3 regions of the Phytopseudomonas argentinensis genome follow, and region 3 is predicted to be linked to each of the others. Evidence: riboswitches for the same ligand, from Rfam matches in the RefSeq annotation. Region 3 holds a riboswitch; each other region holds the start of a gene.

Region 1 (4,732 bases), 2.0 Mb from region 3:
AGTGCCACCAGGCGGCCGTGTTCCATGACCCCGAGACGATCGCATTCCAGGGCCTGGTTGAGGTCATGCAGGGCGATCAGGGTGGTGACCGGCAGCGCCCGCACCAGGTTGAGGATCGACAGCTGATGCTGGATATCCAGGTGATTGGTGGGCTCGTCGAGCAGCAGCACCTGGGGTTGCTGGGCCAGCGCCCGGGCGATGTGCACCCGCTGGCGCTCACCCCCGGACAGTGTGCTCCAGGCATGCTCGTGCATGTGGGCCATGTCCACGTCGGCCAGGGCCTGCATGACAACGCGCTCGTCATCGGCCGACCACGGCTGCAGCGCCGACAACCAGGGCGTGCGCCCCAGTTCGACGGCATCGCGCACCGTCACGGCGTCGCTGGTATCGGCCTGTTGCTCGACGAACGCCAGTTGCCGGGCCACCTCGCGGCGGCTCAGGCTCGCCAACGGCTTGCCATCGAGCTGCACCTGGCCACTGCCCGGTGCACGAATGCCGGAGAGCAGCTTGAGGAGGGTCGATTTGCCCGAACCGTTGGGCCCGATCAGTCCCAGGGTTTCGCCCTGGCGCACCTCGAGGTCGACGCCCGCCACGATCGCCCTGCCCTTTACCGACCAACCCAGGTCGCTGCACTGCAACATGGTGCTCATCGCCTTTGCCTCCCGCGCACCAGAATCACCGCGAACGCCGGCGCGCCGACCAGGGCGGTGACCACGCCGATCGGCAGCACCTGGCCCTTGATCGCCGTACGCGACAGCACATCGGCGGCGATCAGGAACACCGCGCCAGTCAGTGCCGAGACCGGCACCAGCCGGCCGTGCCGCGCACCGACCAGCAGCCGCGCGGCGTGGGGGATCACCAGGCCGACGAAACCGATGGAGCCGACGATCGACACCATCACCGCCGTGACCAGGGCGGTACAGGCGATCAAGGTGGCCTGTACGCGGCGCACCGGTACGCCCAGGGAGGCCGCCGACTCGGCGCCAAAGGTGAAGGCATCCAGCGCCCGGGTATGCCAGGCAACCAGCAAGACCCCGGCCAGCGCCATCGGCACGGCCAGCAGTACGTCCTGCCAGTTGACCCCGCTGAGGTTGCCGAGCAGCCAGAACATGATGCCGCGGGCCTGCTCGGCGCTGGCCGACTTGGTGATCAGAAAGGAGGTCAGCGCATTGAACAGTTGGGAGCCGGCGATGCCGGCAAGAATGATCTGCGCACTGCCGCTGATGGCGCCACCGCCCGCCGCCCGGGCCAGCAGCGCGACCAGGCCGAATGCGGCGACCGCGCCGAGAAAGGCGCCCATGGACAGCGACAACATGCCGGCCCCGACCCCGAGCAATGCGACGGAAACCGCGCCGGTCGAGGCGCCGGCAGAAATACCCAGCAGGTAGGGGTCGGCCAGGGGGTTGCGCAGCAATGCCTGCAGCACCACTCCGGACACCGCCAGCCCGGCCCCGCAGCTGGCGGCGACCAGGGCGCGGGTCAGGCGGTAATTCCAGACGATGCCCTCGTCGATCGGGTCGAGCACGAAGCCTGCCCCGAACAGCTTGTTGGCCAACACCTGGAACACCACCGAGGGCGCAATGTGGGTTTCACCCAGGGCGATCCCGGCGATCACCGCCACGCCGAGCAATAGCAGGCAGAACAGGGTCAGCAGGAACAGGCGCGAACTGCGTGCGATCATTGGAAGTCGTCAACGGCCTTGGCAAGGGTTTCGATGCCGCTGATCATGCGCAGCGAGGCCTGCATGCCATCGGCATCGATGATCACGATGCGCCCATGCTTGACGGCATCCATGTGCTTGGCGACCGGGTCGTTGCGCAGGAATTCGAGCTTCTTCTGCACATCGTCGGCGGGAAAGCGACGGCGGTCCATGCGCGCCAGCACCAGCACCGTGGGGTTGGCCTTGGCCAGGGTCTCCCAGCCGACGCTCGGCCATTCCTCGTTGGACTCGACCACGTTGCGTAGCCCCAGGGATTTCATCATGTAGTCGGCCACGCCCTTCTGGCCCGCCACGTAGGGGTCCAGATCCATGTCCGGGCTGGAGAACCAGAACAGCGCGGAAATATCCCTGGCCTGACGCTGCTCGGCACCGGCCACCGCCGCGGCCAGGCGCTTCTGCAGATCGGCGACCAGGGCGTCGCCCTTGTCCTGCACGTCGAAGATCTGCGCCAGCTGGTCGATGCTCTTGTACAGGCTGTCGATCTGGAACGGCTGCAGGCGGGTGCCGTCGGCGCCGACCAGGTTGTCCTTGCCTTCGCAGTCGGTGGGCATGATGTAGGTGGGGATGTTCAGGTCGTGAAACTGCTTACGCGTACCCACCACACCCTGCTCGCCCACCATCCACTCGAACTGCACCGCCACCAGGCCCGGGCGCTTGCCGATCACCGACTCGAAGCTCGGGTCGTTGTCGGCCAGGCGCGGCACCTTGGCATTCTGCGCCTCGAATTCGGGCAGCACGTGGCTGAACCACAGCGAAGTACCGGCCAGGCGCTCGCCCAGGCCCATGGAATAGAGGATTTCGGTGCCCGCCTGGCCGATGGTCACGGCAGTGCCGGGGCTTTTCGCAAAGGTCAGCGACTGCCCGCAGTTTTCCAGGCTGAGCGGATACTGGGTCGGGCCGGCGGCACAGGTCAGAGAAGACAGACTCAGGGCGGCACCGATGAGGGCAAGGCGTGACACGAACATCCGGGTGATCTCCTAATCAACAAATACGCATAAAGGCAGTGCGTAGGCTGGAGAACACATCACGCCGCGCGGCCACGGCCACGCCTGTCCCTTGCGGGAAGTGATCACGGATGCCCCCTCCCGGACACCCCGCCGGCGGTTCGATTACTGGCGCCTGCCCACCAGAAGCGGAAGCAGACCCATGCCGGCAGGTCTCCTGACTGGTACGTCTGCGCAACGCGGCGGCCTTCCCGGAAGCGATTCCCAGTGACACGAATGCAGCGCTGCTCGATACCTACAGTTGCGGGGGCAGTTCCGTTTGGCCACCCGAGGTGGCGACGGATTCCCTATTAATTCCTCACGGAAACCGGCGCCGGCATCTTAAACGATTAAGTGATCCGCCTGCAGCGCTTTGCCGCCGTTTTACCGTTCACAACACCAGGCCTCTTCAGCCAGAGCCACGCAACGCCCTACGAAAAGCGCCGCCATTATTGTTACAACATAACATTTTGGCAAGCGCATTTAGGCGAGGTTTTCGCGGTGCCCCCGAATCGACGAGCAAGGCTTGTAATGAGAATTAAAATCATCAAGACTGAATGCGTTACTTTATAACGTAGCCAATGGAGCCCCCATGAAACCCGATATCCACCCCACCTATCGCCCTGTCCTGTTTCACGACGTTGCCGCTGACGCCTACTGGCTGATCGGCTCCACGGTCGAGACCGACAAGACGCGCCAGCACAGTGACGGCAACACCTATCCCTATGTCACCCTGGACGTATCCAGTGCATCGCACCCGATCTACACCGGCCAGCAACGCCAGGTCACCAGCGAAGGTCGCGTGGCCGGCTTCAACAAGCGCTTCGCCGGCTTCGCAGGCGCCAAGTCATGAAGGTCGTCGCCTCGCTGAAACAGGCCAAGCTGCGCCATCGCGACTGCCAGATCGTCAAACGTCGCGGACGCATTTACGTGATCTGCAAGACCGAGCCGCGCTTCAAATGCGTACAGGGCCGCCCCAAACCCCAGCGCAAGAACAAGGGCTGAGCGCCTGTATCACCGCCTCGAGGCGCCGCGCACCCTCAGCGAGGGATCACGGCGTCGACGGGGCATTGCGATTGGAAGCTATCGCCGCGGACGAGCTCGCCGCCCTCGGCAGCGGCACTGACAACTCTACGCGCAGCATGGCGAAGCGAATCGCCAGGGCCGCGCCGGACTCCCGACAATAACCATATCCCTCCCTTATCGGCTGGCCTGTTGCCAGGGGTGCCAAGCCGTGGAATGCAGCCAGCACCTGCTACCGTACCTTTACGTCCTGGTCATGCAGCGGGACAGCGCCCGAAAAGTCCAGAGCACCTGAGCCCATTCGACCTTGGCTGCCGGCGGTCTGGCGGCTTACAAGGTGTGGTCATAGAGAATCGCCGCGCCCACGCCGATCAGCACCAGGCCGCCGAGGATTTCCGCCTTGCGGCCGATCGCGGTGCCGATCAGGCGCCCGAGCATCACGCCTATGGTGACCATGGTCATGGTCGCCAGGCCGATGGCCAGCGCCGCGGGCCAGATGTTCACATCGACGAAAGCCAGGCCGACACCCACGGCCAGCGCGTCGATGCTGGTGGCGAATGCCGTGGCGGCCAGCAGCCAGAAGGAATGCGCCGTGGGTTTCTCTCCTGCCTCGTCGGCCTCGGGCTGCAAGCCCGCGTGGATCATGTGGCCGCCGAGTAACAGCAGCAGCGTGAAGGCGATCCAGTGATCCCACTGTTCCACATAGCCAGCCGCGGCCTGGCCGATGAACCAGCCGACCGCCGGCGTGATGGCTTCGATCACGCCGAAGATCAGACCGGTGCGCAGGGCATCGAGAAATCGGGGGTTGTGCAGCGAGGCGCCCTTGCCGACAGCCGCGGCGAAGGCATCGGTGGACATGGCGAAGGCCAGGAAGACAAGAGAAAGGAAACTCACGGTTACGTCTCGGTCGGGCTACGAGTCAATGACCGATACACGCGCCCGACCTCAGGCACGTATCAGTCATTGGTCTCACCAACCGAAAGGTGTTCGTACCACGGCTGCTGCC
Region 2 (4,732 bases), 720 kb from region 3:
CCCGCTTCGTCGAGCCAGTCCTCGACCTGCGCCATGCAGGCCGCCTCCTTGAGGCTGGCCACAGCGATGGGCAGCGGGTTGAGGCCCTGGGCCTGCAGGCGCTGGCAGAAGGTGTCGACGAAGGCGGTATTGGCCGCCTGCACCTGGGTGCGATAGAACAGCAGCGCGGCGACTGGTGCGTCGGCCTGCCAGTCGCCGCGCCAGGCCTGCAGCGAGGCATTGCCCAGGCGTGGGTGGTAGAGGCCGACCCGCGGCAGAGCCTGCGGCGGCTGCCAGCCGTAATCACGGCCCATATAGCGGTCGGCGATGCAGTTGAAGAACTGCCGGGCGTTATCCACCCCGCCCTGGCGCAGGTACTGCCAGAGCCGCTCGGCATCCTCGGCGGTCACGTTGCCCAGCGCCATGAGCGCGGGGTCGGGATTATCGCAGCCCGGCACCAGAATCAGCGTCTTGCCCTGCCCGGCCAGTTCCACCAGCCGCTCGATGCCGTAGCGCCAGTAGCTGACGCCGCCATGCACGGAAATCATGATGACCTTGGCGTGCCGGAGCACCTGCTCGACGTAGAAGTCCACCGAGGCGTTGTTGCCCAGCTGCGCCGGGCTGGCCAGGCGCAGGCTGGGGTAATCCTCGGGTAGATGGCGGGCGACTTCGGTCAGCAGCGACAGGTGCGAATCACCGGTGCACAGCACCACCAGCTCGGCGGGGGTCTGGCCGAGGTCGGCGATGCTGTCGGCCGGCAGCGCCTGGCCGGGCTGGGTCCGTAGCAGGTGCATTTAGGCGAGCCGCAAGCTGCAAGCCGCAGGCTGCAAGCTGCTGTAGGGGGGACTCAGGAGCGCAGCGAACAGTCCGCCAAGCCCTGCAGCGTTCTTCACCACGACGCCCCATCGAAAGATCGACGGCATGCGGCTTCGCGACGACTGCACGGATGCAGGAGGTCGAGCGACGCAGGAAGCCAAAGCCGAGTACGCCCTACTCGCTGCAAACTCGAAGCCGCCGTAGGGCGGACTCAGGAGCGCAGCAAACAGTCCGCCAGGCCATGCGGAGTTCTGCACAAGGCCGCCCCATCGAAAGATCGGCGGCGTACTGCTTCGCGACGACTGCATGGATGCAGGAGGTCGAGCGACGCAGGAAGCCAAAGCCGAGCACGCCCTACGCGCGAGCGCGCTTCGCATCAGGCCAACGCCATCTTGAGTTCGGTGGCGATGCCGGCGTGGTCGAGCTCCTGGCCGATCACGATCAGGCGCGTCACCCGGGCTTCGTCGGGCTTCCAGGCGCGGTCGAAGTGCTTGTCGAAGCGCTGACCGACGCCCTGCAGCAACAAACGCATGGGCTTGTTCGGCACGGCGACGAAACCTTTCACGCGCAGAATGCCGTGTTTGCCGACCACGTCCCTCAGGGCAGCGAGCAGGCGCGCCTCGTCCGCTTCGGGTAGTTCCACGTGGAACGAGTCGAATTCGTCGTGATCGTGATCGTCGTCTTCATCGTCATGGTGGGTACGGCGGCCTTCGATATGCAGCTCGGTCTCGCTGTCCAGGCCCAGCAGCACCTCCAGCGGCAGCGAGCCGCCATGGGCCTCGACCACCTTGACCGCCGACGGCAGCTCCTCGGCCACTTCGGCGCGCACCGCGGCCAGCGCCTCGGCATCGAGCAGGTCGGCCTTGTTGAGGATCACCAGGTCGGCGCTGGCCAGCTGGTCGGCGAACAGCTCGTGCAGCGGCGATTCGTGATCGAGGTTGGGGTCGAGCTTGCGCTGGGCATCGACCTGATCGGGGAAGGCGGCAAAGGTGCCGGCCGCCACGGCCGGGCTATCGACCACGGTGATCACCGCATCGACGGTGCAGGCGTTACGGATTTCCGGCCAGTTGAAGGCCTGCACCAGGGGCTTGGGCAGGGCCAGGCCGCTGGTTTCGATAAGGATATGGTCGAGATCGCCGCGGCGCTCCACCAGCTCGCGCATCACCGGGAAGAACTCTTCCTGCACAGTGCAGCACAGGCAGCCGTTGGCCAGTTCGAACACCCGGCCATTGGCTTCTTCCTCGCTGCAGCCGATGGAGCACTGCTTGAGAATCTCACCGTCGATGCCCAGCTCGCCGAATTCGTTGACGATCACCGCGATGCGCCGGCCTTCGGCGTTTTCCAGCATGTGCCGCAGCAGGGTGGTCTTACCGGCACCGAGAAAGCCGGTGACGATGGTGACGGGAAGTTTGGCGAGCGTTTTCATGGTGGCCCCTGGCGTCTACAGAAACGGCGAGCGGGCAATAGGATGGCAGGCACGAGCAGGGCTCGCGCCAAGGCATCACCGGATCACCCCGCCCGGTTGTCGAAAGCGTTATCGAGGCAGGTCTCCTGGCTGGCAGGTCATGGCACGCGGCCGGCCTTCCCGGTCTCCCAGTGGCGATTGGCGACGCACTCGCTGCTTACAGTTGCGGGGGCAGCCACGGCGATCCGTGTTCCCTCTTGAACCTGTTAGAAGCCTTCTGAACAGGTTTCCTCTCCATGGCGACCCATGGAGAACCTCGAAGACCGCAAGGCTACGCAGAGCCTGGGTAACGGTCAATCGCGGCGCGACCTGCAGCATATTGACGCTCTGGCCGCTTCGTGGTGTTCTTGCCCGGTTGTTTCAGGTGTCTCACGCCGCCGCGCGTGAGGTGAAACGGGAAGCCGGTTAGAGTCCGGCGCTGCCCCCGCAACGGTAAGCGAATGCCAGGATCGTTTTGGCCACTGTGCACGCGCATGGGAAGGCCGATCCCTATCGCCGCAAGGTGATCGTCGTGAGCCCGGAGACCGGCCTGAATCCTCTGTTTGGCAACCCGCGGTGGGCGGGCACGCGCCGATCGCTGCCTGCTCGTGCGGGCTGTCTCGCCGTGTCCTGCTGTGCCGTTTACCCCTGAGGTCTACGATCATGTCCAGCAGTGTCCTTTCCGATTCCAGCGCCTCTGCGCTCCCCCTGTCGCAACGTATCCTGCTCGCCGTTGGCAGCTGCGTGCTGGGCGCCGTGCTGATCTTCTTCGCCGGCTTCTCCCAGGTCGAAGCCCTGCACAACGCCGCCCACGATACCCGGCATAGCGCCGCGTTCCCCTGCCACTGAGGGCACCAGAATGATCAAGCGTATCGCCCGGACCGCCGGGTTCGCCGGCCTGCTCGCCGCCATCGTGCTGACCCTGCTGCAGAGCCTGTGGGTAACCCCGTTGATTCAGCACGCGGAGACCTTCGAAGTCGCGGAGCCTGCAGCCACAAGGGAACATGGCCATGACACTGGCACCGTCGCTCACGACCATGACGGCGCCGATGGCCACGGCCATGACGGTGAAGCCTGGGCCCCTGAGGACGGCTGGCAGCGCCTGTTATCCACAGGCCTGAGCAACCTGGTGGTGGCTGTCGGCTTTGCGCTGATGCTCGCCGGTCTGTTCACCCTGCGTGCCCCCGAGAAAACCTGGCAGGGCCTGCTCTGGGGCCTGGCGGGTTTCGCCACCTTCGTACTGGCACCCTCCAGCGGCCTGCCGCCGGAACTGCCAGGCACTGCCGCGGCGGACCTGCTGCTGCGCCAGTACTGGTGGATCGGCACCGCGGCCTCGACCGCCGCCGGCCTGGCGTTGCTGGCATTCGGCAGCAACTGGCTGCTGCGCATTCCGGGCGTGATGATTCTCGCCCTGCCCCACCTGATTGGCGCGCCGCAGCCCGAAGCACATGAAAGCCTGGCGCCCGAAGCGCTGGAGCATCAGTTCATCCTCGCCTCGCTGCTGACCAACGCGGTTTTCTGGGCCGCCCTGGGCCTGACTGCCGCCTGGTTCCATGGCCGTGGGCGCCAGCCGCAGTGAATGAGCGGCCCATCCTCGTCGCCGGCCTGGGTTGCCGGCGCGAGTGCTCGCGCGATGAGCTGCTGGCCTTGCTCGACAGCACCCTGGCCGAGCAGGGCTCGAGCACGGCTGAGCTGACGGCCCTGGCCAGCAGCGCCCACAAGGCGGCTGAACCTGGCCTCCAGCTGTTGGCCGCGCACCTGAACCTGCCGATCCACTTCCTGCCCGCCGAGGTGCTGGCGGGTTACCATGGGCGCCTGACCGAGACCTCGGCCAAGGCGTTGCGGGTGACCGGCATGCCAGGCATCGCCGAAGCCAGCGCCCTGGCCCTGGCCGAACAGCTGAGCGGCCGACCCGCTCGCCTGTGGATAACCAAGCGCAAGAGCGCCGCCGCCACCCTGGCCGTAGCCCGAGTCGATGGGTAGGGATCAAGCCCTATCGATCTGCCGGGATTTTCATCGGTCGATACAAGACACCGCCACCCCATATTCAGGAACCGCATGACCGTCTACTTCATTGGCGCCGGCCCCGGCGACCCCGAGCTGATCACCGTCAAGGGTCAGCGCCTGATCCGCAGCTGCCCGGTGATCCTCTACGCCGGCTCGCTGGTGCCCGACGCGGTGCTCGACGGCCATCAGGCCCATCAGGTGGTCAATACCGCCGAGCTGCACCTGGATGAAATCATCGCCCTGCTGCGCGCCGCCCACGCCCGTGGCGAGGACGTGGCGCGGGTGCATTCCGGCGACCCGTCGCTGTATGGCGCCATCGGCGAGCAGATTCGTCACCTGCGCGCGCTGGGCATACCCTTCGAGATCATTCCCGGCGTGACGGCCACGGCCGCCTGCGCTGCGCTGCTGGAAAGCGAACTGACGCTGCCCGGGGTGTCACAGACGGTGATCCTCACCCGCTACGCCAGCAAGTCGCCGATGCCGGCC
Region 3 (4,732 bases):
GAAGGCCAACATGCTGGTGGTGCTCAACGACAACGACATGTCGATCTCCAAGAACGTCGGCGGCCTGTCCAACTACCTGGCCAAGATCCTCTCCAGCCGCACCTACGCCAACGTGCGCGAAGGCAGCAAGAAAGTGCTGTCCAAGCTGCCCGGCGCCTGGGAAATCGCCCGCAAGACCGAAGAGCACGCCAAGGGCATGCTGGTCTCCGGCACCCTGTTCGAAGAGCTGGGCTGGAACTACATCGGCCCCATCGACGGCCACGACTTGCCGACCCTGCTGGCCACCCTGCGCAACATGCGCGACCTGGAGGGCCTGCAGTTCCTCCATGTGGTCACCAAGAAGGGCAAGGGCTTCGCGCCGGCCGAGGTCGATCCGATCGTCTACCACGCCATCACCAAGCTGGAGCCGATCAACGCGCCGGCCGAGGTGAAGAAGCCGTCCGGCCCGAAATACTCCAGCGTGTTCGGCCAATGGCTGTGCGAGATGGCCGCCCATGACGAACGCCTGATGGCGGTCACCCCGGCCATGAAGGAAGGCTCCGACCTGGTGGCGTTCAGCGAGCGTCACCCGGATCGCTACTTCGACGTGGCCATCGCCGAGCAGCATGCGGTGACGCTGGCCGCCGGCATGGCCTGCGAAGGCGCCAAGCCGGTGGTGGCGATCTACTCGACCTTCCTGCAGCGCGCCTACGATCAGCTGATCCACGACGTCGCTGTGCAGAACCTCGACGTGCTGTTCGCCATCGACCGCGCCGGCCTGGTCGGCGAAGACGGCCCGACCCACGCGGGCAGCTTCGACCTCTCCTACCTGCGCTGCATCCCCGGCATGCTGATCATGACGCCGAGCGATGAAAACGAGCTGCACCACATGCTCACCACCGGCTACCAGTTCACTGGCCCGGCGGCAGTGCGCTACCCGCGCGGCAGCGGCCCGAACGCAACCATCGACCGTGAGCTGACGCCACTGCCGATCGGCAAGGGCGTGGTGCGCCGCCAGGGCAAGGGTGTCGCCCTGCTGGTGTTCGGCGTGCAGCTGAATGAGGCCCTGCGCGTCGGCGAAACCCTGGACGCCACGGTGGTCGACATGCGCTTCGTCAAACCCCTCGACGAAGCGCTGGTCAGCGAACTGGCTGCAGGCCACGAGCTGCTGGTGACCATCGAGGAAAACAGCGTGATGGGCGGGGCCGGCAGCGCGGTCAGCGAATTCCTTGCCGCCCAGGGCACCCTCAAGCCAATGCTGCACCTGGGCCTGCCCGACAGCTATGTGGAGCACGCCCGCCCCGACCAGATGCTCGCCGAATGTGGCCTGGACGAAGCGGGCATCGAAGCGGCCGTGCGTCAGCGTCTTGAAAAAGGCTCAAGCAAAGCCTGACCGACTTGCTTGTGTTTCATGCAGTCACCTTCTAAGGTACGCCTCGTTCACCTCCTGCCAGGTGCGCGCGGCGCTGCCACGCCGCGCGTTAAACGGGAAGTCGGTGCGCTCGCTCCGCGCGCCAAGCCGACGCTGCCCCCGCAACGGTAATCGACCGCAATCAGCCGATTGCACAACCGCTCAACCGCCACTGGGTCTACCGGGAAGGCCAGCGGTTGCAGGTCGAAAGCCCGGATACCGCCCTTGCAGGACGAGACGTGTGTTGCGGAGGGCACCACCGTCAAGCGCTGCATGGGCTCATTGCCCCGGCTGGGCTTGCTCCTGCCCTCCTCGAACGTCTGCCGACCTTTGAGGAATTCACAGAATGAAATTATCCCGCCTGCTTCTGGCGACGTCGCTGGCCCCCGGCCTGGCACTAGCCTCCCCGACGAACTACGAGGATGCACTGAAGCTCTCGGAGACCGTGGTGACGGGCAACCGTGACGTGCAGCCGCGCGAACGGAGCAGCACCCCCACCACGGTATTCACCCGCGCCGACATCGAGCGCCTGCAGCCCGGCAGCGTGCTCGACCTGCTGAGCCGGGTGCCAGGGGTGCAGGTCACCCGCGCCGGTGGCCGCGGCAGCACCAGCGGCCTGTACATTCGCGGCACCAAGACCGCACAGAGCCTGGTGCTGGTCGACGGTCAGCGCATCGGCTCGGCATCTGCTGGTGGCGCGCCGCTGGAATACCTGAATGTCGAGCAGATCGAACGTGTCGAAGTGCTGCGCGGCTCACGCTCGGCCATCCATGGTGCCGATGCGATTGGCGGCGTGGTGCAGATTTTCACCCGTCGGGCTACGGGCGAAGGGCTCAACCCGCGCCTGCGCGTCGGCTATGGGTCGAACCACAGCTGGGAACGCAGCCTGGGCCTGTCCGGTGGCGATGCCGACACTCGTTTCAACCTCGGCCTGAGCGCCGACGACACCCGCGGCATCAATCGCACCCATGCCCGCGTGGCGCCGGACAGCGATCGCGACGCCTACCGCATCAACGCCTTCAGCGCCACCCTCAGTCACCGTTTCAGCGAAGCGCTGGCAGCCGGCTTCAGCGTGCTCGACCAGCGCGGCGAGAGCGAATACGACGGTGGCTGGGAAGGTGCCTACCCGTACGCCGACTATCAACTGACCAGTTACTCCGGGTTCCTCGACGCCCAGCTGCTGCCTGACTGGAAAAGCCGCCTGGAAGTCGGCCACAGCGAGAACCGCTCCGTCGAGCGCTTCGATGACGTGCCCGCCAGCAGCCCCTTCAACACCTACCGCAACAGCCTGGCCTGGCTCAACACCCTCGACCTGGGCGACGGCCACAGCCTGCTGCTCGGCGCCGATGGCTACCAGGAACAGCTCAACAGCGATACCGCCTACGCCGAGGACAGCCGCTGGAACCACGCCCTGCTGACGCAGCACCGTTACCGCGGCGAGCGCTTCAGTACCGAGCTGGGCCTGCGCCACGAGAAGAACCAGCAGTTCGGCAGCGCCAACACGTTCAGCGCGGCCCTGGGTTACCAGCTCGATGCGCGCAACGAGCTGATCTTCTCCTACGCCGAGGGCTTCCGCGCGCCGACCTTCAACGACCTCTACTGGCCAGGCGGCGGCAACCCGGACCTGCAGCCGGAGACCTCGAAATCCTACGAGTTGCAGTGGCGCAGCCAAGTGGCCGAGCGCACGGCGCTGCAGGCCTCGGTGTACCGCACCGACCTGCGTGATGCGATCAACGGCTGGCCCGCCGAGAACCTCGACAAGGCGCGTATCAACGGCTTCGAAGGCAGCCTGCAGCAGGAACTGCTGGGCTGGCAGGCCGCCCTTGGCCTGAGCCTGATCGATCCGCGCGACCGCAGCACCGGCAGGCAATTGAATCGCCGCGCCAAGCGCACCCTGAGCCTGGATGTGGATCGCCAGTTCGGCGACTGGTCATTCGGCGCCACCTGGCAGGCGGTCAGCCGTACCTACGACGACGTCGACAATCAGCGCGAGATCGCCGGCCACGGGCTGCTTGGCCTGCGCGGCAACTGGCAGGCGACAGCGGAGCTGGCGCTGGGGCTGAAAGTGGATAACGTGCTGGACAAGGGTTACAGCCGCGCCCAGTACGGCGATGGAAGCTGGCCCGTGACGAATTACCGGGAATACCGGGAAGAAGGCCGTACTGCCCTGCTGTCACTGACCTGGACCCCGGCGTTCTGAGAGCCCGGTCACGACCTTGTTCATTCGGAAACCCCGAATCCGTATTCCTGTGGATTGGCGGCGAAGTGGCGGAAGCAGCTGCAAGCTGCAAGCTACAAGTTCAAAGCAGCCCGCAGTGCTCTAGCTTCTTCTTGCCGCTTGAGGCTTGCGGCTTGAAGCTCAATATTCGCTTCTGCCTTTCTGTCATCACTGCTCGTGGCGCCTCGTCGAGAGAGCATGAAGAGGCCTGAGTCAGGAAATGGCCCGCAAGCGGCACCTACCCGGTCGATGGATCTCCCCGATCCGTTTAAACGCTGCGGGGGCGATCCAGCCGACATGATCACACCCAGCCCTGGGCCTTGAGTTCGCTCTTCACATAGGCGTAGTAGACCGGCGCCGCCACCAGCCCGGCGATGCCGAAGGCGGCCTCGAACACCAGCATCACCAAGAGCAGCTCCCAGGCCCGCGCCTTGATCTGCCCGCCGACGATGCGCGCGTTGAGGAAGTATTCGACCTTGTGGATAACGATCAGGTAGGCCAGTGCGCCCAGCGCCACCCAGATCGACAGCGACAGGCCGACCACGAAGATCGCGGTGTTGGAGATCAGGTTGCCGACCACCGGCAGCAGGCCGGCCACGAAGGTGATCACGATCAGCGTCTTGGTCAGCGGCAGGTGCACGTCGAACAGCGGCAGTACGCCCATCAGGAAGATGCCGGTGAAGGTGGTGTTGAGCAGGGAAATCTTGATCTGCGCGAAGACGATATTGCGAAACGCCTCGACGAAACGCTGCACGCGGGTCAGCAGGGCGCCGGCCAGGGGCTTGAGCTGATCCGGCTCGGGCACGCTCTGCAGGGCGATCACCGCGCCGAGGATCATGCCGATCAACACGGTGACGAACATGTGCACGGCGCCCTTGCCAAGCAGCTGCAGCTCGCTGATGTGCCCGCGCAGCCAGTCGTGCAGCGCGACGCGGATATCGTCGACGTTGGCCGGCAGGTAGGCCACCAAGGCTTCGGGCAACTGCTCGCGGGCGCGGTCGATCACACCGAGCAGCTTGCCCATCATCCGCCCCGGGTTGTTGAGCTCGTGCATCAGCAATGAGAAGGCGCCGGCGAAGAGCAGCCCGAGCACGGCGATCACCAGCACGCTGAGCACGCCGACC

Evidence for each region. Region 3 has a riboswitch for cobalamin ahead of SA190iCDA_RS05985 (TonB-dependent receptor domain-containing protein). Riboswitches for the same ligand answer to the same signal wherever they lie in the genome.
Region 1: another riboswitch for cobalamin. It lies ahead of SA190iCDA_RS14905 (ABC transporter substrate-binding protein); the one in region 3 lies ahead of SA190iCDA_RS05985 (TonB-dependent receptor domain-containing protein).
Region 2: another riboswitch for cobalamin. It lies ahead of cobW (cobalamin biosynthesis protein CobW); the one in region 3 lies ahead of SA190iCDA_RS05985 (TonB-dependent receptor domain-containing protein).

Annotation. Positions count from the first base shown of each region.
Region 1 is NZ_CP056087.1:3,339,733-3,344,464, forward strand. Features, by position in the region: gene SA190iCDA_RS14895 (ABC transporter ATP-binding protein) at 1-650, opposite strand, end outside; gene SA190iCDA_RS14900 (FecCD family ABC transporter permease) at 647-1,681, opposite strand; gene SA190iCDA_RS14905 (ABC transporter substrate-binding protein) at 1,678-2,685, opposite strand; cobalamin riboswitch at 2,854-3,051, opposite strand; gene SA190iCDA_RS14910 (type B 50S ribosomal protein L31) at 3,296-3,556, shown strand; gene ykgO (type B 50S ribosomal protein L36) at 3,553-3,708, shown strand; gene mntP (manganese efflux pump MntP) at 4,057-4,584, opposite strand; yybP-ykoY riboswitch at 4,625-4,732, opposite strand, start outside.
Region 2 is NZ_CP056087.1:601,165-605,896, reverse strand. Features, by position in the region: gene cobN (cobaltochelatase subunit CobN) at 1-773, opposite strand, end outside; gene cobW (cobalamin biosynthesis protein CobW) at 1,172-2,221, opposite strand; cobalamin riboswitch at 2,319-2,509, opposite strand; cobalamin riboswitch at 2,606-2,808, shown strand; gene SA190iCDA_RS02810 (CbtB domain-containing protein) at 2,903-3,088, shown strand; gene SA190iCDA_RS02805 (CbtA family protein) at 3,099-3,818, shown strand; gene SA190iCDA_RS02800 (cobalamin biosynthesis protein) at 3,815-4,222, shown strand; gene cobM (precorrin-4 C(11)-methyltransferase) at 4,298-4,732, shown strand, end outside.
Region 3 is NZ_CP056087.1:1,320,492-1,325,223, reverse strand. Features, by position in the region: gene dxs (1-deoxy-D-xylulose-5-phosphate synthase) at 1-1,372, shown strand, start outside; cobalamin riboswitch at 1,415-1,633, shown strand; gene SA190iCDA_RS05985 (TonB-dependent receptor domain-containing protein) at 1,737-3,590, shown strand; gene SA190iCDA_RS05980 (AI-2E family transporter) at 3,910-4,732, opposite strand, start outside.